DNA from 4 places in the Cupriavidus sp. P-10 genome. Region 1 is predicted to be linked to each of the others. Evidence: predicted binding sites of a transcription regulator. Region 1 holds the regulator's gene; each other region holds the start of a gene.
The links. Region 1 encodes FNR, which switches genes on or off when oxygen is low (the NO sensors DNR and NnrR bind a similar motif). Its sites were predicted from a motif close to TTGATNNNNATCAA; they were not measured.
Positions count from the first base shown of each region.

Region 2: CTP10_RS33950 (MBL fold metallo-hydrolase RNA specificity domain-containing protein) is a predicted target of FNR. The motif match lies at 2,697-2,710, and genes of this name have one in related genera.
Region 3: ubiU (ubiquinone anaerobic biosynthesis protein UbiU) is a predicted target of FNR. The motif match lies at 2,744-2,757, and genes of this name have one in related genera.
Region 4: CTP10_RS08255 (hemerythrin domain-containing protein) is a predicted target of FNR. The motif match lies at 2,453-2,466, and genes of this name have one in related genera.

Region 1 is NZ_AP025170.1:2,177,605-2,182,772, reverse strand. It holds gene ccoG (cytochrome c oxidase accessory protein CcoG) at 1-1,368, shown strand, start outside; gene CTP10_RS10055 (FixH family protein) at 1,404-1,613, shown strand; gene CTP10_RS10050 (hypothetical protein) at 1,610-1,855, shown strand; gene fnr (fumarate/nitrate reduction transcriptional regulator Fnr) at 1,922-2,647, opposite strand; gene CTP10_RS10040 (urease accessory protein UreH domain-containing protein) at 2,725-3,483, shown strand; gene scpB (SMC-Scp complex subunit ScpB) at 4,034-4,900, shown strand; gene rluB (23S rRNA pseudouridine(2605) synthase RluB) at 4,906-5,168, shown strand, end outside.
Region 2 is NZ_AP025172.1:857,976-863,143, reverse strand. It holds gene CTP10_RS33960 (zinc-dependent alcohol dehydrogenase family protein) at 944-1,945, opposite strand; gene CTP10_RS33955 (universal stress protein) at 1,953-2,408, opposite strand; gene CTP10_RS33950 (MBL fold metallo-hydrolase RNA specificity domain-containing protein) at 2,805-4,163, shown strand; gene CTP10_RS33945 (universal stress protein) at 4,225-5,067, shown strand.
Region 3 is NZ_AP025171.1:2,721,188-2,726,355, forward strand. It holds gene ubiT (ubiquinone anaerobic biosynthesis accessory factor UbiT) at 20-478, opposite strand; gene CTP10_RS29135 (U32 family peptidase) at 475-1,515, opposite strand; gene ubiU (ubiquinone anaerobic biosynthesis protein UbiU) at 1,521-2,579, opposite strand; gene CTP10_RS29145 (NAD(P)H-dependent flavin oxidoreductase) at 2,855-4,030, shown strand; gene CTP10_RS29150 (Crp/Fnr family transcriptional regulator) at 4,088-4,801, opposite strand; gene CTP10_RS29155 (hypothetical protein) at 4,773-5,168, opposite strand, start outside.
Region 4 is NZ_AP025170.1:1,793,348-1,798,515, forward strand. It holds partial or broken gene CTP10_RS08230 (cytochrome b/b6 domain-containing protein) at 1-299, opposite strand, end outside; gene CTP10_RS08235 (PepSY domain-containing protein) at 336-602, opposite strand; gene CTP10_RS08240 (DUF2188 domain-containing protein) at 691-912, opposite strand; gene CTP10_RS08245 (hypothetical protein) at 1,114-1,404, shown strand; gene CTP10_RS08250 (EthD family reductase) at 1,498-1,806, shown strand; gene CTP10_RS08255 (hemerythrin domain-containing protein) at 1,812-2,354, opposite strand; gene CTP10_RS08260 (alpha/beta fold hydrolase) at 2,515-3,297, opposite strand; tRNA gene CTP10_RS08265 (tRNA-OTHER) at 3,505-3,577, shown strand; gene CTP10_RS08270 (penicillin-binding protein 1A) at 4,022-5,168, shown strand, end outside.

The DNA.
Region 1 (5,168 bases):
AAGATCTATCCGCGCTCGGTCACGGGCGCATTCTCCAGTTGGCGTGTCTGGCTGGTCCTCTTCACCCAGCTGATTTACTACGGCACGCCCTGGCTCCAGTGGAACGGACGCCAGGCCGTGCTGTTCGACCTTGGCGAACGCAAGTTCTATATCTTCGGGCTGGTGCTGTGGCCGCAGGATGTCATCTACCTCGCCGTGCTGCTGGTCATTTCGGCGCTGGCGCTGTTCTTGTTCACGGCAATTGCCGGGCGGCTGTTTTGCGGCTATGCCTGTCCACAGACGGTCTATACCGAGATATTCATGTGGATCGAGCGGCGGATCGAGGGCGACCGGATCGCGCGCATCCGCCTGGATGGCGATCCCTGGAGCCTGCGCAAGCTGCGCCTCAAGGCCACCAAGCACTTCCTGTGGGTACTGATCGCCCTGTGGACTGGGTTCACCTTCATCGGCTACTTCGCGCCGATTCGTGAACTTGGCGGCGAGCTGGCGAGTTTGTCGCTGGGCCCGTGGCAGACGTTCTGGATGCTGTTCTACGCGTTTGCCACCTGGGGCAACGCGGGCTTCATGCGCGAGCAGGTATGCAAGTACATGTGCCCGTACGCGCGTTTCCAGAGCGTGATGGTCGACCGCGACACCTATGTCGTTACCTACGACATCGGCCGGGGCGAGCCGCGTGGCAGCCGTTCGCGCAAGACCGATCATCGCCAGGCGGGCCTGGGCGATTGCGTCAACTGCAGCATTTGCGTCCAGGTGTGCCCGACCGGCATCGACATCCGCGACGGCCTGCAGTATGAATGCATCGGCTGCGGTGCCTGCATCGACGCCTGCGACCAGGTCATGGACAAGATGTCCTATCCGCGCGGCCTGATCCGGTACACGTCGGAAAATGCCATGCGCAAGGCGCTGTCGGCGGCAGCGTCGCGCAAGCGCTTGATGCGCCCGCGTGTCATCATCTATTCGGTGGTGTGGGTTGCGCTGCTTGCGGGCTTCGTCGCTTCGATCGCGCTGCGCACGCCGCTGAAGGTGGACATCATCCGCGACCGCGGCGCGTTGGGCCGGGAAGTCGAGGGCCGCTGGATCGAGAACGTCTATCGCCTGCAGCTGATCAACACGACTGAAGGGCCGATGCACATCAGCGTGCGAGCCGACAGCGACGAGTTGAAAAACCTGACGGTCGAATACGACAAGCAGGCCGAGTCGCTGGCGCCGACGTCGAACCGGCTGTTGCCGATCCGCATACGCGTGCCGATCGAATACGCCGCGCAAGGCACGCACAAGATCCGCGTGACGGTGACCAGCGAAGCAACTGAGCGGGGCAGCGCCGAGATCCGGCAAACCACCAGCTTTATCGTGCCGCGCGACCTGTGACGCCAGGCGCTCGGTGCAGAACTTAAGGGGGCATGATGAATCAGCAAGGCAATCCGTGGTGGAAGGAGCCGTGGCCGTGGCTGTTGATGAGCGGCCCGCTGGTCGCGATGGTGGCGTGCGGCGTCACCATCTGGCTTGCGTCGTCGCATCCTGACATGCCGGTGCAGGGCGCGGCGCGTCATGGACTGGTGGTCGAGAAGGCGGAGGCAGTGCGGCCTCAGCCGAGCGCAGCGAGGCAGCCATGAGGTTGCGCTGGCTGATGTGGGTCTTGTGGCCGGGGTTCCTGATGGCGGGCTTCGCCACCGCGACGGTGTTCTCGGTCGTGGATCCCGGTGACCTGAAGTTCTTCGGGCATCCGATCGAGGCGTCGCGCGAATCGATCTATACGATGAGCTTCCTGCTGGCGTGGATATTCTGCGCGCTGTCCAGCGGCCTGACGCTGTACACGATGCCGACGCGGCTTAGCGATACCGACGAGCTGGAGTGAAGGGCGATGCTTGCGCCGCCCTGTGCGGCGCAAGCGCAATGCGGTGTGGTGTGGCGTGGGGAAGGGTCAGCAGCTACGGCTGTAGAGCTGCTTGATGCCGGCGAGATCCACCAGCTTCACGTGGCGCTGGCGAATCTGGATCAGGCCGGCTTCAGCGAAGCGCGAGAACAGGCGGCTGACGGTTTCCAGTTTCAGGCCCAGGTAGCTGCCGATTTCCTCGCGGCTCATGCGCATCACGAATTCGGTCGACGAGTACCCGCGTGCCGAAAGGCGCTCCGACAGGTTGATCAGGAACGCGGCCAGGCGCTCTTCGGCGCGCATCGAGCCGAGTGTCACCAGCATCAGCTGGTCGTGCGTGATTTCCTTGCCCATCAGCCGCAGGAACTGGTGCTGCAGCGAAGGCAGGTCTGCGGACAGGGTCTGGAGGTCACCAAGGCGGACTACGCAGACTTCGGTATCTTCCAGCGCGGTCGCGTCAGAGGCATGCTGCATTTCCCCCAGGCCGTCGAGTCCGACGATCTCGCCTGGCAGATGGAAACCGGTAATCTGTGAACGGCCGTCTTCGGTCGTGACGTGCGTCTTGAGCGTGCCGAAGCGAACGGCATAAACCGCGGTGAGGGGATCGCCCATGCGATACAAGGTCTCACCCTTATGGACCCGGATGCGTTCCTGCACCAGCGTGTCCATCTTGGTAAGGTCTTGCTGGGACATGCCAACCGGAAGGCACAGTTGCCCCATCGCGCATGTGGAGCAACGGGGCGACATTTCGGTGATTGGAATGGAGGTAAGCAATTGGAACCTGCAAGATTGGATGCGAGGGCGCGATCAGGACATTTTACCGTGCGATGTGATGCGGCAGGGAGCCAGATTTGACATTTGGTGTGCTAATTAGCGTTTTTATGCTGGCATTGCTGGGCGGCGTGCACTGTGCAGCAATGTGTGGCGGCATCGCGCTGGCAGTCGAACAACCACGTGGCAGCGTTGCGGCCATGACCTTCGTGCGCAGCCGTGCTGCCTGGGTCGGCGAGTTGCTGGCAATGCACCTGGGCAGGATTTCGACCTACATGATGCTAGGCGCGCTGCTGGGCGCGATCGGCGCCGGCGCGTGGAAGCAGGATTACCTGCCGTTGCAGCGCTGGCTGTTCGGTGCCGGCAGCGCCATGCTGCTGTGGTCGGGCTGGCGCCTGCTGCGCGGCAATGCCTTTACCGTGGCATGGCTGGAGCGGCTGGCGGCGCGGGCTGGCAGTGGCGTGGCGCGGCAGTTGGGCCGGCTAGGCGGCAACATGCCCGCGTTCGTGCGTGCGCATGGGGGCCTTGCCAGGCGCTACGGGGTTGGACTGGCCTGGGGGCTGGTGCCGTGCGGCATGGTCTATGGTGCGCTGACGCTTGCGCTGCTCGCCGGCAATGCCGGTTCCGGCGCACTGGTGATGGGCGTGTTCGGCGTCGGCACGCTGCCCAACCTGCTGGTGCTGTCGGGGCTGTCCGGCTACCTGCGCAGCCTGTCGCGGCGGCGCGCGGTGCGGGTGGGCGCGGGCGTGGCGGTCATGGCGTTCGGGGCCCTTGGCCTGGCGCGCGCGGTGTTGCTGCCACATTCGCTGGCAGAGCAGGGTTTCTGCCTGGTCTTTTGAGGCGCATGGGGCGCGCGGCGCAGCGAATGATGGTTGCGGGCAAGGGCGGGAATGCCATACAATCGCCAACATTGCGGTATCGCGCGGTGTTTTGTAAGCAACGGCGAGCAGCGCCAAGCGGCCTTCCTACCAGAAGGCACGCCCACGGCGGCGGGAAGCGTTGGTGGTTCGATGCCCGGCCCGGCCCGCGGTCCATCCGGTTCAAAAGATCAAAGCCCGGCTGGCACTGCGGTGTTGGAGATGCCGGCCTTGCTCCCGATACCCGTTTTTCTTGCGTCCGAGGCGTTCAGTTCGCCGACAGCAGCGTCCGGTTTTCGGATGTGCCACGCAAGAGGTTCGCTGACCGGCCCATGGCGGCATGCGAACGATCTCCTGCCGGAGTGACCCGGCAACTCGATGCAAAGAATGGAAGTGCACGGCTTGGATGCAGCAGGTATCCGGGTGAGCTGCGCAATGAGATGGCGATGGCATTGGCGTCGCTGTATCCAAAATCTCCGGTGCCCCGGATCCGTCCGGGAGCAGGTGCAAAGACAGGCTGCACACCATCAACATGAATACCCAAGAGGCGAAGATCGTCCTCGAGACGGCGCTGATCTGCGCGCAGGAACCTTTGCGCGTCAATGATCTGCGACGGCTGTTCGCCGACGATGTCGGCGCGGACACCGTCCGCGTGCTGCTGGAGGAGTTGCGCCAGGACTGGCGCCCGCGCGGCGTGGAGCTAGTGTCGCTGGCCAGCGGCTGGCGCTTCCAGAGCCGCCCCGAAATGCGCGAATACCTCGACCGCCTGAATCCTGAAAAGCCGCCGAAATATTCGCGCGCCGTGATGGAGACGCTGGCGATCATCGCTTATCGCCAGCCGGTGACGCGCGGCGATATCGAGGAAATCCGCGGCGTGACGGTTAGTACGGAAGTCATTAAGAAGCTGGAAGACCGTAGCTGGATCGAGGTGATCGGCCACCGCGACGTGCCGGGCCGGCCGGCCCTGTATGCCACCACCAAGGCCTTCCTGGACGACCTCGGGCTGCGCACGCTGGACGAGTTGCCGCCGCTTGAAGATGCCCAGGCGCAGGCGCAGGCAACGCTGCTGGATCAGCAGGCCATCGATTTCGAGGCGCTGGCGGCAGGCAAGCACGGTAGCGCCGATGAAGAGGCGTTTGCCGAGCCGGCGGGGGGCGAAGCATCCGCCGCCGGCGAGCCCGAAGTCACGGACGCCGGCCAGGCATCCACAAACGGCGAAATCGCCAACGGATTCGACCTGCAGCCGCACCAGCATGGGGCTGAGGAAATGGGCGCCGAAGGCGAACCGAACGAACCTGCCGACCCGGCCGAATCCGATCCGGACGGGGCGCGGGGAGAGCTGTTGGAAGACAGCGCCCCGCCGCACCCGAGCGAGCACGACGAGCGCGTGCCGAACTGAACAACATGCAACATCCGATAGTGAATACCTTGTCTGATTCCGTTGAGCAAGACGCCCGCAACGCGGGCGCACCCGCCGATTCCGGCGCCGCAGAACCCGGATCGGGCAGCGAAGCCGCGCCCCGCCGCAAGGGGCTGCGCCGCGGGCTGAGGAACCTGGTGGCGTCCCGCCGCCAGGCGGCGCAAGACCGCGATGCCGGTCGCGCCGAAGGCGCCGAGGTCGGTACGCCCGGCGAGGCCGCGGAAGCGACCGCCGCGCCGGCGGCGGC
Region 2 (5,168 bases), on a different replicon from region 1:
GGATCGCCCGGGCGGATTCGCGGCTGCCATTCCAGGCGAGCATGACGCGCCTGCCGATCTCGCTTAACCAGCCTGCGCTGGGGATGGCCAGCATCGGTCTGTCAGTCCAGGATGATCACGAACAGCAGCTCGTCCAGCCGCGCTCGCGCTGGACGGCTACCAGCGGCGGGCCTTCAGCGGCGCGCCACTCCACCGGCACCAGCCGGTCCTCACACCCAATCCGGATTTGCCGGACTGCTGCGCCGCGCCAAATCTCTTATTTCTCAACCTGTAGGCAGGCAGCGCAGACCAGAAACTGAACAAACGTGGTTTAGTAAACACCCTTCGCCTGCAATCTTATGTCGACCGGGCCGTCAGTACATCAAGCGCGAGCCTCCTTTTCGCGAGCGGTAGGACCTAACCTTGGCCAAACGGTATGCCGATTTGACCTACCTCAAAAGATCCGCAGTCAGGGCCACGACCCGACATAGTGGCCCCTAAAATTCGGTTGCTGCAACGCGTGGCCCATGCGGCTCCGTCATGCAGCGCCGCACGCGTAATCGTCAACCTCTGCGGGAGACAGAGATGCTAAGCCCCCACGAGCTCGCAGCGCTGATGATTCTCAGCGATTCGGAACATACCCGCGAGTTGGACCCCGCTGACATCAGTGCACTCGTTGAGCGCCAGCTGGCGCAGCTCGAGACCTCGAGACCTGATCGGAGGCAATTTCGCCTGACCAGAGAGGGCGAACGCATTCTCAATGTGGTCGGTAAGCGCCGTTGAAAGCCTCCCGAAAAGGGAGACGCCGGCGGTTTTTGTTCCTCTCCTGAAAGCTTGTCGGCTGAAATCTTGTCGGGTCGTCCAAGCACACGAAACCATGAGTGCATGCTAGGCACTTGCGTGCCGGCCTTCAGCCAAATCAAGCGTTCTCCCTGGCATCCCTGCTGCAGGCGGCGGAAAAGACTCAGGGATGGATAGTCAGGACGGCGGCGCCGGCCAGGCGGCCCGCGCGCAGGTCGACCAAGGCAACGTTGGCCTGTTCGAGCGGATAGGTGGTGATATGGGTCTGTAGCGGCGTGTGGGCCGCGATCGCCATCAACGCGTCGCCATCGGCCCGAGTGAGGTTGGCCACGGAGCACAGCCGTCGCTCTTCCCACAGCAACTGGTAGGGCATGGCCGGGATGTCGCTCATATGGATGCCGCCGCAGACGACGATGCCGCCTTTGTCGATGGCGCGCAGCGCACGCGGCACCAGCGCGCCCACGGGGGCAAAGATCAGTGCCGCGTCCAGCGGTACCGGTGCATCGAGGTCGCTGGCGCCGGCCCAGCATGCGCCAGACTGGTGTGCCAACTGCTGGGCAGCGCTGTCGCCCGTGCGGGTGAAGGCATAGACCTCCCGGCCCTGCGCCACGGCGATTTGCGTCACCAGGTGGGCTGCCGCACCAAAGCCGTAGATGCCGATGCGGCGCGCTTCACCCGCCATTCGCAGCGTGCGGTAGCCGATCAGGCCGGCACAGAGCAGTGGGGCGGCGTGCTCGTTGTCATAGGCGGCGGGAATGCTGAAGCAGTAGCGGCTGTCGGCCACCACGTACTCCGCGTAGCCGCCGTCACGCGTGTAGCCGGTGAACTGCGGCGCGTCGCAAAGATTCTCGTGATGTCGCACGCAGTAGCTGCACTGTCCGCAGGTATGGCCCAGCCATGGCACGCCGACACGGTCGCCCTGCCTGAACGCGGTGACACCGGTGCCACACGATTCGACCGTGCCGACGATCTCGTGCCCCGGAATGAGCGCAGGCTTGGGATAGCGCAGGTCGCCGTCGGCGATATGCAGATCGGTGCGGCACACGCCGCAGGCGGCCACGGTAATGCGGACCTCGCCCGGCCCTGGCTCGGGCACTGGGACGTCCAGCAGGCGCAAGGGCAGCCCCGCACCCTCGAACAGCATCGCTCGCATGGTCGGCGGCATGGCGCAATCAGCCTTCGATCTCGCTACGGACCAGCAGCACCGGCTTGGTGGTCTGCGCAAGGACGCCTTCTGACACGCTGCCCATCAGCACGCGCCTAACGCCGCGCCGGCCATGGGTCCCCAAAACGATCATGTCGGCATTCCAGGTGTTTGCTTCGTTGACGATGGTCGTCGAGATCCGGCCTGGGGCCACCGGCTCCTCGTCCAGTTGTGCGTTGCAGCGGATACCGGCTTCGTTAAGGCGGGCAGTGGCCGCATCCAATGCCTTGCGGCCATGAGAGACCAGTTTTCTGACCAGTTCGTGCGGGTCGAAAGAGCCCGTCCCGAAATAGATGTCGCTGTCGTCCACCACGTACAGCACTTTGACTTCGGCATTGGTGGCCCGGCCGATGGCGATCGCCTGGCTGAGCGCCAGGTCGGAGGAGCGGCTGCCGTCCACGGCAAGCAAGATGCGCCTATACATGAGATGTCTCCTGAGAAGGATCGACCCAAGTCCCATCTTAAGATTCGCTCTAATCAGAGTAGATGGTGATGGTGAATTTTGACATGGCTCTACGCCGGACGCGGGACGATGAAATCCTGGGTTGGGGGCAGGCCTGTTGCAACGCGTTGGAGCGATTTTGCATGACGTTTCCCAAGATCTGCTCCGCGCGGAGCCACGGTGCGCACTGCTGTTGGCTCTGCGTGGACGCCACGTGGGGCGGGCGGGGCGGGACACTGTTCAAGCGTAGGTATTCGCATGTCCGCATGATTGATCCGTATCAACCACCACTCGGTTCCCCCACCTAGACTGGCTGTATCGGCCAGCGGCACCCGTGGCGGGACCAACGGCTTCGCGCAAGCGTCAAAGGACACCAGCATGCAACTGCAATTCCTCGGCGCGACCGATACGGTCACCGGCTCCAAGTACCTGCTCGATACCGGCAGTCAACAGGTCATGGTCGACTGCGGCCTGTTCCAGGGATACAAGACCCTGCGCCTGCGCAATTGGGACCCACTGCCGCTCGATCCGGCCAAGCTCGACGCCGTGGTGCTGACCCATGCCCACATCGACCACAGCGGGTATTTGCCCCTGCTGGTGCGGAACGGCTTCCGCGGCAGCGTGTACTGCACAATGGGCACCGCGCAGCTGTGCGGCATCCTGCTGCCAGACAGCGCCCACCTGGCGGAAGAAGACGCCGATTACGCGAACCGCAAGGGTTTTTCGCGTCATCGCCCCGCATTGCCCCTTTACACGGCCGCCGACGCTGAACGAGCAATGCGGCGACTCCAGCCGATGCAGTTCGGCAAGCGCTTCCAGGTAGCGCCCGGCATCGAGGCCGAGTTTGCCCGGGCCGGACATATCATCGGGGCAGCTATTGTCACGTTGTTCGTCGACGGCAAGCGCATCGTCTTCTCAGGCGACCTCGGGCGGCAGCAGGACGTCGTCATGCGCGCGCCGGAAATGGTGCGTCAGGCGGATTACCTGCTGGTGGAGTCCACCTACGGCGACCGGCGGCATCCGGACGACCACCCGCTCGATGTGCTCGGCGAGATAGTCAGCCGGACAATTGGCCGCGGCGGCAGTTTGATCATCCCCGCTTTCGCGGTGGGGCGCACGCAGAGCCTGCTTTACTGCCTGCACCGCCTGCGCGAGCTCAAGCGAATCCCCGACGTGTCGGTGTACCTCAACAGCCCGATGGCCATCGATGCGACCATGATTTTCTCGCTGCATCCGGAAGAACTGCGCATCAGCCGCGAAGAGTGCGCCGCAGCCTGCAACCTCGCCATCCCGGTGCAGAGCATGGAGCAGTCGATCTGGCTGAACCACGACCGAAGTCCCAAGATCATCCTGGCTGGCAGCGGCATGGCTACCGGTGGTCGCGTGGTCCACCATATTGCCGCCTACGGTCCGAACCCTCGCAATGCCATCCTGCTTTCCGGCTTCCAGGCGGCGGGTACGCGCGGCGCAGCGCTGGCCGCAGGCCGGCGCGACATTCGCGTCCATGGTAAGGACATCGCCGTGCATGCGTCGGTGGAGCAGGTCGAGAACATGTCCGCACATGCCGATGCCGCGGAACTCATGACATGGCTTGGCGGCTTTCACCAGGCGCCGCGGCGTACGTTTGTCGTCCACGGCGAGCCACAGGCAAGCGACGCGCTTCGCCAGCTCATCGAGCGCGACCTGCGCTGGGCAGTCACTATGCCGGAATATCGTCGCTCCTACCCGCTCGATTGATCCAGCCCGGCGCCTGCCCTATGCATTTTTTGTCACGTCGGTCAAACCACGGAATCACGTCATGGACTTTAGAACCATCCTCGTCGACCTCAGCGAAGATTCAGCCCGGTCGGCACGCATTGAAACGGCCGCACGGGTTGCCGCGGAATCTGGCGGCAGCGTGGTCGGACTGACTGCAACTGGAACTAACCTGGAGCCGTTTCGCGGGGCGGGCGAAGAAGCCGGACAATACGCGGCGCTTGCCGCCAGCCAGCTGCACAAACTGGTTGCCGGTCACAAGGAAGCCCTCGACACGCTGACTAGGCAAGTGGCGCCGGACATTCCCACCCGGCATATCGTTATTGACGCCGAGTCCGGCTGGGCGCTTGCCGACGAGGGCCGTTTCGCCGATCTTATCCTGCCCGCACCGCCGTCGGCGGATGCCGATGTCCCGGCGCTGCTGGCCGGGGTTGCGGAGTATGCGATGCTCAATGCCGGCCGGCCCATCTTGCTGGTGCCGGGCGCGTCCGGACCTCGCTTTGGTGGCCATGTCGCCATTGCATGGAACGGCGGCAGAGAGGCCGCGAGGGCGGTAGCGGACGCATTGCTGTGGCTCGCGCATGCCAGTGCTGTTTCCGTCCTGGTGGTCGGCGCAGGCAAGTATGCTGCTGCCATTGAGGAACAAAGCTACCGTGACAGTGGAAACCGGCTAACCGCGTGGCTGGCCAGCCATGGCATCAATGCCAATCTCCTGGTCGGGGAGGGCGACCCTGACCACGTTCTGCCGCAACTTGCGGACAAGGTACAAGCCGACCTGCTGGTCGCCGGCGGCTATGGGCGCTCCCGGCTGAGGGAGCTTGTGCTGGGTGGCACCACCCGGGCCCTGCTGCGCCAGTCGTCTTTGCCAGTCTTCATGTCACACTGACGAGTGTGCGCTGCCCGTGGGGGCACTGGCAGCGCACTGCCTGGCCGCAGGCGCTTCGCTCGGCCGGCACATTGCTTGCCAGGCCGAACGTTGGTTTGCCG
Region 3 (5,168 bases), on a different replicon from region 1:
GGCCGGGCCATGTCGCCGGCTAACCCGCGCGTACCGCCAGCGCACCCTGCAGCGCCACCAGCCGAGCCGCCGCCTGGCTGACCCACGCCGGCCGCGGCGCCGCATCGAGCCAGTACTTGACCTCAAGCCCGAGCGCGGTGTCGCCGCTGATCACCAGCTTGCGCTGGAAGAACAGCGTGTCGGTATCGGCCTCGCCGCCGAGCAGCCGCAGGTAGTCCACCGCGGCGGCGCGCAGCGTCAGCGCGGGTTCGCCGCCGCCGGCAGCGGCGGTGCGGAAGCGCCCGCCTTCGCAGCGGAACGGCACTTCCAGCCCCAGGTCCTGTAGCGTCAGCAGGAATACATGGCCTTCCAGCGCAGCCGGCGGCTCCAGCCAGCCGGCGCGGCGCGCCAGCTCCAGCGCCGCCACCAGCGGCAGCGCGCGTGCCCGCGCCGGCATGCGGCGATGCACGCCGGTCATCAGCTTGTGCAAAGTGTTCATGCCCGTGCCTCCCACGCAATGCCGGCGCTGCCATGCCAGTAGCCGTTGCACGGCTGCGCTCCCGCCGGCACGATGCCGCTGGGTGCCGGCGCGCGCGCGCCCGCGCGGATCGCCGCCAGTTGCTGCACCACCTCCAGCGTGCCGGTCGAATGCGGGCTGACGCGCAGCAGGTCGACGCCCATCGCGGCCATGGCGAGCGCCTCGCCGCACAGGTCCAGGCAGGTCGCGCTCTGTGTCTGCACGCCGTTGAGCGTGAAGAACGCCTGGCCATCGCCTGTGGCGGCGACCAGCCCGTCGGGGTAGTCCATGCAACGGAACTCGCAGCTGTCCTTGCGCAGGCGATGGTGGCGCGCGGTAAAGCAGCGCGCCGAGAACGCCAGCGGCATGCGGCCCCAGACAAAGGCCTCGACCGTGGTGCCGCCCGGCCGCGCCGCGGCCAGCGCGGCCAGCGTGCGGCCGTCCATTTCCACCGGCACGACGCAACCGGCCGCGCCCTGCTTCGCCAGCCAGGCCAGTGTGTCGGCATGGTAGACGTTCAGGTGCGGGCCGGCGATGAACGGCCGCCCGCCCATGCAGCGCACCGCGCCAAGGTCGTTGGCCTCGACCAGATAGCCGTGCTGATCGCAGGCGCGGCGCATCCAGGCGATGTCGGTATCGGACTCCACCAGCACCGGCGTGGACAGCACCACCTCCTTGCCGGCATCGCGCAGCATCTGCGCGATCTCCAGCCATTGCGCGTGGCGCAGTTCGTGGCGCCGCGTGCAGACGGTCTCGCCGAGGTAGACGCGGTCCACCGGGGCGTCGGCGACCGAGGCGTAGAACTGCAGCACGCGCTCGCGTGGCCAGTAATACAGCAGCGGACCGAGGGCAATGCCAAAGCCCGCGGCGGCGGGTCGTGATGTGGCTTGTGTAGCGGCTTGTGCGGCGGCTTGTGCGGCGGCTTGTGCAGCCGGTTGCGGCACGGTGGCCGCGGCGGTGTCGGGCATGGCAGTGTCCATCGTGGCGAAGGCGGCGGGATCGGGGCAGGTCGCGTCCATTGGCATCACCGCCATGGCCGGTCGTAGGCGCCCTGGGTCACCTGGTCGCCCTCGGCATGGCGGCCCAGCGTGGCCTGCCATTCCTGGCGCGGCGCGAAGCGCGCGGGATCGCCGCAGGCGTCGTCGATGGCCGCGCGCAGCACGCCGACCACATCGGCGACATAGCGCGGGCTGCGCTGCCGGCCTTCGATCTTGATCGCGGCAATGCCCATGCCGACCAGCGCGGGCAGCAGCGACAGCGCGTTGAGGCTGGTTGGCTCTTCCAGCACATAGCCGCGCTCGCCCTCCACCTCGAAGCGGCCCTTGCACAGCGTCGGATAGCCGGCCGGCTCGCCGGGCGCGTAGCTGTCGATCAGGATGCCGGACAGGCGCGCCTGCATGGTGCCGTCCTGCTCGGTCCAGCGCACCGCATGCGCCGGCGAGCAGACCCCCTTGTTGTTGGGCGAATCGCCGGTCGCGTAGGAGGACAGCAGGCAGCGCCCTTCGGCCATCACGCACAGGCTGCCGAAGCCGAACACTTCCAGTTCGACACTGGTCTGCCGCGCGAGCTTGCCGATCTGCGCCAGCGACAGCACCCGCGGCAGCACCACGCGGCGGATATTGAAGCGCTCGCGCATCAGTTCGATGGCATCGGCGTGCGTGGCCGAGCCCTGCACCGACAGGTGCAGGCGCAGCCGGGGATGGCGCTCGCAGGCATAGCCCATCAGCCCGGCGTCGGCCATGATGACCGCATCGGCACCCAGTTCAGCGGCGGCGTCGACGGCGCGGTGCCACTGCGCCACCGCGCCCATCTGCGCGAAGGTGTTGATCGCGAACAGCACTTCGGCACCGCGCGCATGGGCTTCCGCGACGCCGGTGCGGATGTCGGCCTCGGTGAAATTCAGGCCGCCAAAGTTGCGGGCATTGGTGGCATCGCGCAGGCCCAGGTAGACCGCGTCGGCGCCGTGCTGCAGCGCCATGCGCAGCGCCGCCAGCGACCCGGCGGGTGCAACCAGCTGGGGCCGGCGTGGCGCGCAGGCAGGCGCAACGGTGGCCGCATCCGGGCCAGTACAGGCAGTTGTCATGGTGTGGAAAGCAGGGACAAGGGAAACAGGACAAGAACAGCGGCCGATGCTAGCCACGCGCTGGCGGCAGGGGCTTGATCCCGCGCAAACCGGCACCAATGGCACATGGCTCGCGCCGGCGTATGCCGGTCGGCGTAGGCCGATGGCAGTCAGCGCCCGTGCGCTTGACCTGCGGCAAACGCAGGGTCTTTCCGCTGTGCCACGCTTCGCCAGTCACCCCCCCGCGCCAGGCCGGCTGCCGGCCACACGCGATTCACCTTCCGGAGATCCCTTTTATGAACGAACACTGGCTGAAGCTGGCCGGCCGCCGCCTGTTGCCCATCGTGCAGGGCGGCATGGGCATCGGCATCTCGGCGCACCGGCTTGCCGGCGCAGTGGCACGCGAGAACGGCGTGGGCACCATCGCCAGCATCGACCTGCGCCACCACCACCCCGACCTGATGGCACGCACCCGCGGCGTGCGCGACAAGGCCGGCATCGAGGCCGCCAACCTGGAGGCGCTCGACCGCGAAATCCGCGCCGCGCGCATGTTGTCGGGAGGCCGCGGGCTGATTGCGGTCAATGTGATGAAGGCGGTGGGCTCGCACGCCTCGCTGGTGCGCCAGGCTTGCGAAAGCGGCGCCGATGCCATCGTGATGGGCGCCGGACTGCCACTGGACCTGCCGGAACTGGCCGCCGACCACCCCAAAGTGGCGCTGATCCCGATCCTGTCCGAGTCGCGCGGCATCGGCCTGGTGCTGCGCCGCTGGATGAAGAAGGGCCGGCTGCCCGATGCCATCGTGGTCGAGCACCCGGCCCATGCCGGCGGCCACCTTGGCGCGGCGACGATCCAGGACCTGTCCGAGCCGCGTTTTTCGTTCTCGCGCGTGCTGGCCGAATGCCGCGAGCTGTTCCAGTCGCTGGGCCTCGCATGGGACAGCATCCCGCTGATCGTGGCCGGCGGCATCGACAGCCATGCCAAGGTGCGCCACTGGCTCAACGAGGGTGCCGCCGCGGTGCAGCTCGGCACCGCCTTTGCCGTCACCGAGGAATGCGATGCGCATCCGGCCTTCAAGCAGGTGCTGGCCACCGCGCGGCCCGAGACGCTGCGCGAGTTCACCAGCGTTGCCGGCCTGCCGGCGCGCGCGGTGCTGACGCCGTGGCTGTCGCGCTACCTGTCGAGCGAGGCCAGGCTGCAGCGCCGCGCCAAGGTACGCGAGTGCCTGGAAGGGTTCGATTGCCTGCAATCGTGCGGCCTGCGCGACGGCATCGCGCGCATCGGCCAGTTCTGCATCGACCTCAAGCTGGCGCAGGCGGTACGCGGCGACGTGGAGCGCGGGCTGTTCTTTCGCGGCAAGGGTGCGCTGCCGTTCGGCGAAGCGATCCGCCCGGTGGCCGAGCTGATCCACTACCTGATGACGGGGGAAAAGCCTGCGGCACTGATGCCGGCCAAGGCAGCGGCCACGGCCTGAGCGCTGTTGGCGCGTGCCGGTTCGCCTGCACGCGGCGCCTGACTCCCCGAGCGGCCGTCAGGCCGCCGCCAGCTCGCCCGGGCCGGCCTGGCGCGCCAACCCATCCGGATCGATCAGGTAGATCTTGCCGCGCTCGATCCGCACCAGCCGCTCGGCGCAGAACCTGTGCATCACGCGCGACAGGGTCTCGGGCGTGATCCCCAGCTTTGACGCAATCACGCGCTGCGTGCAGGCCAGCCAGGTGCGCCGCGTGGCGAACGCCTGCTCGCGCAGGAAGCCCGCCACACGCTGCAGCGCGGTCTGCAGGCTGATCGCCTCGATATCGCGCATCAGCCCATGCAATCGGCCCGACAGGTTGCGCAGCAACTGCGCGGCCAGCAGCGGATCCTGCATGACGGCCTGCCACAGCGCCGTCTTGCCGATCTGCAGCACCAGCGTGCGCGTCTGCGCCTGGCAGGCCATGCGCCCCGGCACGTCGAGGCAGAGCAGGTCTTCGCCGAAGGCCGCGCCCGGACCGAAGACTTCGATGGCGCGCTCGCCGGCGGCTTCGTCGCCGGCCGGTGGCTGCAGCGCCAGCTTGACCAGGCCCTCCAGCACGATCGTCAGGCCGGCACCTGGCTCGCCGCCACGGAACAGGTATTCGCCCTTGCGCAGGCAGCACAGCGTTGCCGCGGCGCGCAACTGCGCCACCACGGCTGCATCGACGCCGCGGAACAATGGCAGCGCTTCCAGGTTGATGGCTTCACCCATGGTGATGACCTCCTTCGACATGACTGCCTTCAGCATTCCGGGCCGCATGGCGCGGCGGCAGGCCGCCACGGCGGCGCATCTGCCGCATGCAGCGCAACGCGGACAACAATTGCCAGCCCAGCCACGCATTGGCCGCGGCGAGCAGCAGGCCGCCGGCGCGGGCCAGCGGCAGGGGTGCCAGCGGCAGCGCCAGCAGCAGCCCGTAGGCTGCCAGCAGCAACCAAGACTGGCGGCGTTGCCGGGCGGGCACGATGATGGCCTGCATGGCCGGCGCGCGCGCGCGCGGCGGCAGCAGCCGGCGCAAATGCAGCCAGACCAGGAACGGCACGATCTTGCCGAGCATCGCCGTGACCGGCAGCACGCCGCTGCCGACCAGCGCCATGGTGCC
Region 4 (5,168 bases), 380 kb from region 1:
ATGGCGCCAAGCGGACTGTGGCTCAGATAGCGGGGCGGGCGCCCGGCGGCGGCGGACTTGAGATAGGCCAGTACCCCGTGATGGGTGGGCATCCACGCGCGGAAATTCCCTGCGCCCGACCCTGCGACACCCCACGCCACGCGGATCAGCACCAGGCACGCGGCGGCATAGCCGAGATTGCGGTGCAGCGGCCCGCCGGAATCCTCGTACAGGTCCCACAGCACCAGTGCCGCCACGCTCCAGTGCGTCATTCGGACAATGGGGTCCCAGACCAGAATGGACGGGCGCGAAGGCTGCATGGTACGGCAGGGCAGGGACGACGGAATCCCGTGTCGTTACTTCTCGATTTCTGACTTGACCACGTCCAGCGTCTTGGTATCGAAATAGATCTCAGCCTTTTTCCCATCCTTGGTGGTGCCGTAGATCTCGTAGCAATTTCCGTCAACCTTGAATTTCTTGATGTTGTAGCCCTGCGCCTCGATTTTGGCGCGGGCGTCGCTTTCCTTCATCCATTCGCTCTTGGGGTGCGCGGGACATTTCGCGCTAGCCAGTGCTGAACCGGACACCAGGATCATTGCCATCAGCGCACCAAGCTTCAGCATGGGAGTCTCCGTTTCGAGGGAGTCTTGAGCATAGTGCACGCGAGAATCATTCGCAATCCGCGGCGGGCCCGCAGAGGGACTGGCCAAATCAGCCCGCGACTTCGCCCGGATCGCCAAACGAGCTTCGCTCCACGATCTGGCGGTCACGGCCGTGGACAAGCAGTTCCACCTTTGCACGCCTGGCCTTTTCCCTGCCGGTGGCAATCGCGTGATCCATGGAAGTGAATCGCTGCTGCCTGCCGGCGCCACCTTCCGCTTCAACGGCCCAACCGTTATGGGTAGGCACGACGTGGATGTTCTTGCTGGCCATGGTCGTCTCCGGAGGTTGTGCCCTCAGTGTCTGCCCAACGTCACCGCGCCGCTATCAGGCGTTGTCCGACAAGCGCGTGGCAGCCGTAGCAGTCTTCCGCCCGTCTTTCATGGAAGCTCTGGTCGCACCTAAACTGGTGCCATCACATCCTTCTTTGCGCGACTTCGCGAAATCCGGGGTCATTCGATGGAGGGACGAATCATGCACACTGTTATCAGGACTTATGCCGGAAGCGGGGCCAGGGCGCTATTTGATCTGCTGGAAAAGCGGACACCGGAAGTCGAATCCCTGATGCGCTCGGTCCAGGGCTTGGTGAGCTATACGCTCGTGCGGACCACCGATGGCGGATTCTCCGTGACGACCTGCAATGACAAAGCGGGCGTGGATGAGAGCGTCAAGAAAGCCAGGGAATGGATTGCCGAGAACGCGACCGGTACCGGTGCCAGCGCGCCGACGATTGCCGAGGGGACCGTCATCCTGCACGTGAAATAGCCGCTGTACGCAAGCAGGGCAGATCGCAAGTGCGCCGCGTGCCTTGGCGCGCCATTTCGATCCGCCCCAGGCTTGCCCAACCGGAAGATCAACATGGCAAAGCTTGTCGCACTGTACAAGATGCCCGCCGACAAGGCGGCGTTCGACGCGCACTACTTCTCGAAGCACGTTCCGATTGCCAGGAAGATGCCCGGCTTGCAGGCTTACGAGGTAAGCAGCAGTCCGGTGGAGACGCCAGCCGGGCAATCACCTTTCCATCTGGTAGCGTTGCTTACCTTCGATTCCCTGGAGGCAATGCAGCAGGCTCTCGCTTCGCCAGAGGGCGCCGCGGCCGCGGCCGACCTGGCGAATTTTGCACAGGCAGGCGTGGATCTTCTGGTCTTCGACACCAAAGAGGTGTAGCCCTGTCAGGCAGCTTCGATCTGTTTGCGCAACGCCGCGAAACGCGCTTGTACCCTGTCTCCAAACAGGGGATCGGCGCCATCCGGAACGGTCTCCGCGACTTCGGTCCAATCCCTTTCGGTCAGTCGCTGCGCGGCACGCGGCATGACCTGTTTTTCCTCAGTGGAGAGATGGTTGCGATAGTAGGCAAGGTACATGGCGGCGGCGGCTTCGAGCGCCGTCCGCGACGTGATGACGTCGCTTTCAGCTTCATGCAGCCGGCTGAGCAGCTCCTCGCCCACCGCGGCAATGACACGATGCTCTTGCAGGAGCCGACTGACCACAATTTGCATGTCCGGGGATCGCTCAACGAGCAGGGCGTATGCCACATCCTCGCGAGGGTGGTGAACGCGATCGCCATAGTTGCGCAGGTAATCGATGATCGTGCCCATCAGGCCGTAGTCTGGCGGCTCCTCCCGGTAAAAGGCGTTCACCTGTTCTTCCAGCAGGTCAAGCAGTGCGGCGAAATGGATATGGTCGGAATGCCAGACGGCAAGCTGGTTGGCCATGGCGCCCTCCAGGGAAAACTGGTTACGGAAACCGCTGCGTCCAAATTCATCGGAACTGCAACATTTCAGTAACAATAGTCTTCCCTCGCGACGTGGGTCTGATCCAGATCAAAGAGGCGCATGTCCTGACCCGCGTGCTACCAACAGCGGAAGGCCGTGCTCACTGTTCGTGCCTGGCGATAAAGGCCTCAATCGTGGCGTTCACGAGATCGGGCTTTTCCAGGAAGATGAAGTGACCACCGTCCAGGGTGGCAAGCTCGGCTCCCGGAATCCGCTCGGCAATCTCCGCGGAGAAGTAGGGCGGGGCGCAGAAATCGCGCTCGCCGACCATCACCAGGGTCGGCGTCGTGATCGACGGAAGAGCGTCGAAGGCGTCGTGCGACACGATCATGTCGATCCGGGCGAAGCCGATCTCCGGTTCAAATGTGCCGGCCGCTGTCGCGTTCACCCACGCCTGCACCTGCTCCGGGTGTTCGCGCATGAATCTCGCATCGAAAAGGAACAGTGCGTTGGCCTCGGTGGATGCGCGCATCCCGGAATCGGTCAGCATCCGTCGCCGCATCTCGAACTGGCGACGGTAGAACGCATCCGCGCGTGCAATGGAAGAGACGATGGTCGCGCTGCGCAGCAGCTCGCGGTGACGGATCGCCAGCCATTGCGCGATGGCGCCCCCCGTTGAGGAACCGACCGCGTGGACCGGCCCGCATCCTACCGCCTCGACAACCCGCGCCATGTCCCGTGCGTGTTGTGTAATCGTCATATCGCGGGCGGTATGCCCGGACGCGCCGGTTCCGCGGTGGTCGGGCACGATTACCTGGTGATGCGCGGCGAACAGCTCGATCTGTGGCCCCCACGATGTGCCCACTCCCGCCAGCCCCGCCAGCAAGAGCACAGGCGAACCCTGGCCCTTCACCTCGTAGTGGATGGAAACACCGTCGGACATTACGTTTGGCACGTTTCCCCTCCGATGCAGAAAGACGCGAAGGACGGGCCGAACGCGTCAAGAGTCAGGTTATTGCATTTGATAATAGCGCCGCCCTGGGTACCTGACGAGCGCTGGAGCCCACGATCGCCATCGCTCTTTTTCTTATATCGGCCAGTGCGCAAGCGCACAGTGGCCGTATGTCGAAAGTCGCACAATTGCTCTCATTGCGGCATAGCGCAGTGGAAGCGCGCGGGTCTTATTCTCCCCGAGGCCGGTGGTTCGATTCCACCTGCCGCAACCCCATTCAATGGCAGACCGACGCGAACCCGGGCGGTCGTCAGGCAGGGCTGTCAGCCGAACCAGGGTCTCCGTCGATTCTCGTCGCCAGACTGCATCGATTACTTGCTTCGCCGGCTTTTGTGACCGGGGAAGAGGAGGGCAGCGAGCAACAGACCTCCGACGGTCAGAATAAGAATGTCCTGCATGTTTTCGCCTCCCATGAAGATGCCAGATCGAGCGGGTCAATCTAGTCGCTGCCTGTTTGTAGTGCTATCGGTCTTTGTCCGACAAGTTTTCGTGGGAAAGCCCAAGACCCATGCTCAGCCTGCCACGAATGACTCTGTCCAAATGAAACAGATGTAATCGATTGTTAGCGCGGTGCCGCGCATCCACGTTTGGCACCAGACGCGTTCCCGCGCTTTGGTACGATCCCGCTCTTTCCGCCAAACGTCCCGCCACCGTGATTCGCCGCCCTGTATTGTTGTTTCGAGAGTATTGCGCGCGGTGGCTCATCCGTATCCGACCGCTGGTCGTTGCCAACGTCACGGCGGCAGGGCGCGCCTTCAAGGGCGCGCTGGAACGCATGCGCCGGCCGACGCGACGCGGCGTCATCCTGACCCTCGCCGCGGTGCCCGTGCTGTTCCTGCTGTACGTGCTGGCGCTCGTGCCTTTTACACCTGGCATCAGCGATATTCGGAAAGCTCGCATCGACCGCCCGGCGCTCATCGTGTCGGTCGACGGCAGAGTGCTCGACGAATTCAAACCGGTCAATCGCGAGTGGGTATCGCTCAGGCAGATCTCGCCGTACATGCTGGATGCATTGATCGCAACCGAGGATCACCGCTTCTACGAGCATCACGGCATCGACTGGCTGCGCATGGCGGCGGCTGCGCTGCATACGTTCTCCGGCGATCGCCAGGGCGGTTCGACCATCACGCAGCAGCTCGCGCGCAACCTGTATCCCGACAAAGTCGGCCGCGCCCCGACCCTGGCACGCAAGATCAGGGAAGCGATCACGGCGCTCAAGATCGAAGCCGTGTACAGCAAGGACCAGATCCTTGAGACGTACCTGAACAATGTGCCGTTCCTGTACAACGCCTACGGCGTGGAAATGGCGGCGCGCACCTACTTCGGCAAATCGGCCCATCAGCTCGATATTCTCGAAAGCGCGACACTGGTCGGCATGCTCAAGGCCAACAGCACTTACAACCCCGTTCTCAATCCGGCGCGCGCCATGCAGCGGCGGAACACGGTGCTAGGGCAGATGAACAAGCACGGGAAGCTCAGGCCCAATGCCTACATCTGGTTGAGCCGACAGCCCCTCAGGGTCAATTTCGAGGTGCAGGCCGCGCCGCGAAGCGCCGCGCCGCATTTTTCAGTGCAACTGCGCAAGTGGCTGATCGCATGGGCCGAGCGCAACGGCTACAACATCTACGCCGACGGGCTTGTCGTGCGCACGACCATAGATTTTCGCCTGCAGGCCATGGCGTTGCAGGCGGTGAACTGGCAGGCGAGCCAGCTGCAATGGATCGCGAACGGGGCATGGAACGAACGCCGGGGCTGTCACCCAGGCAACGACCTGTTCCGGACGTTCATGCGGCAAACGCCCG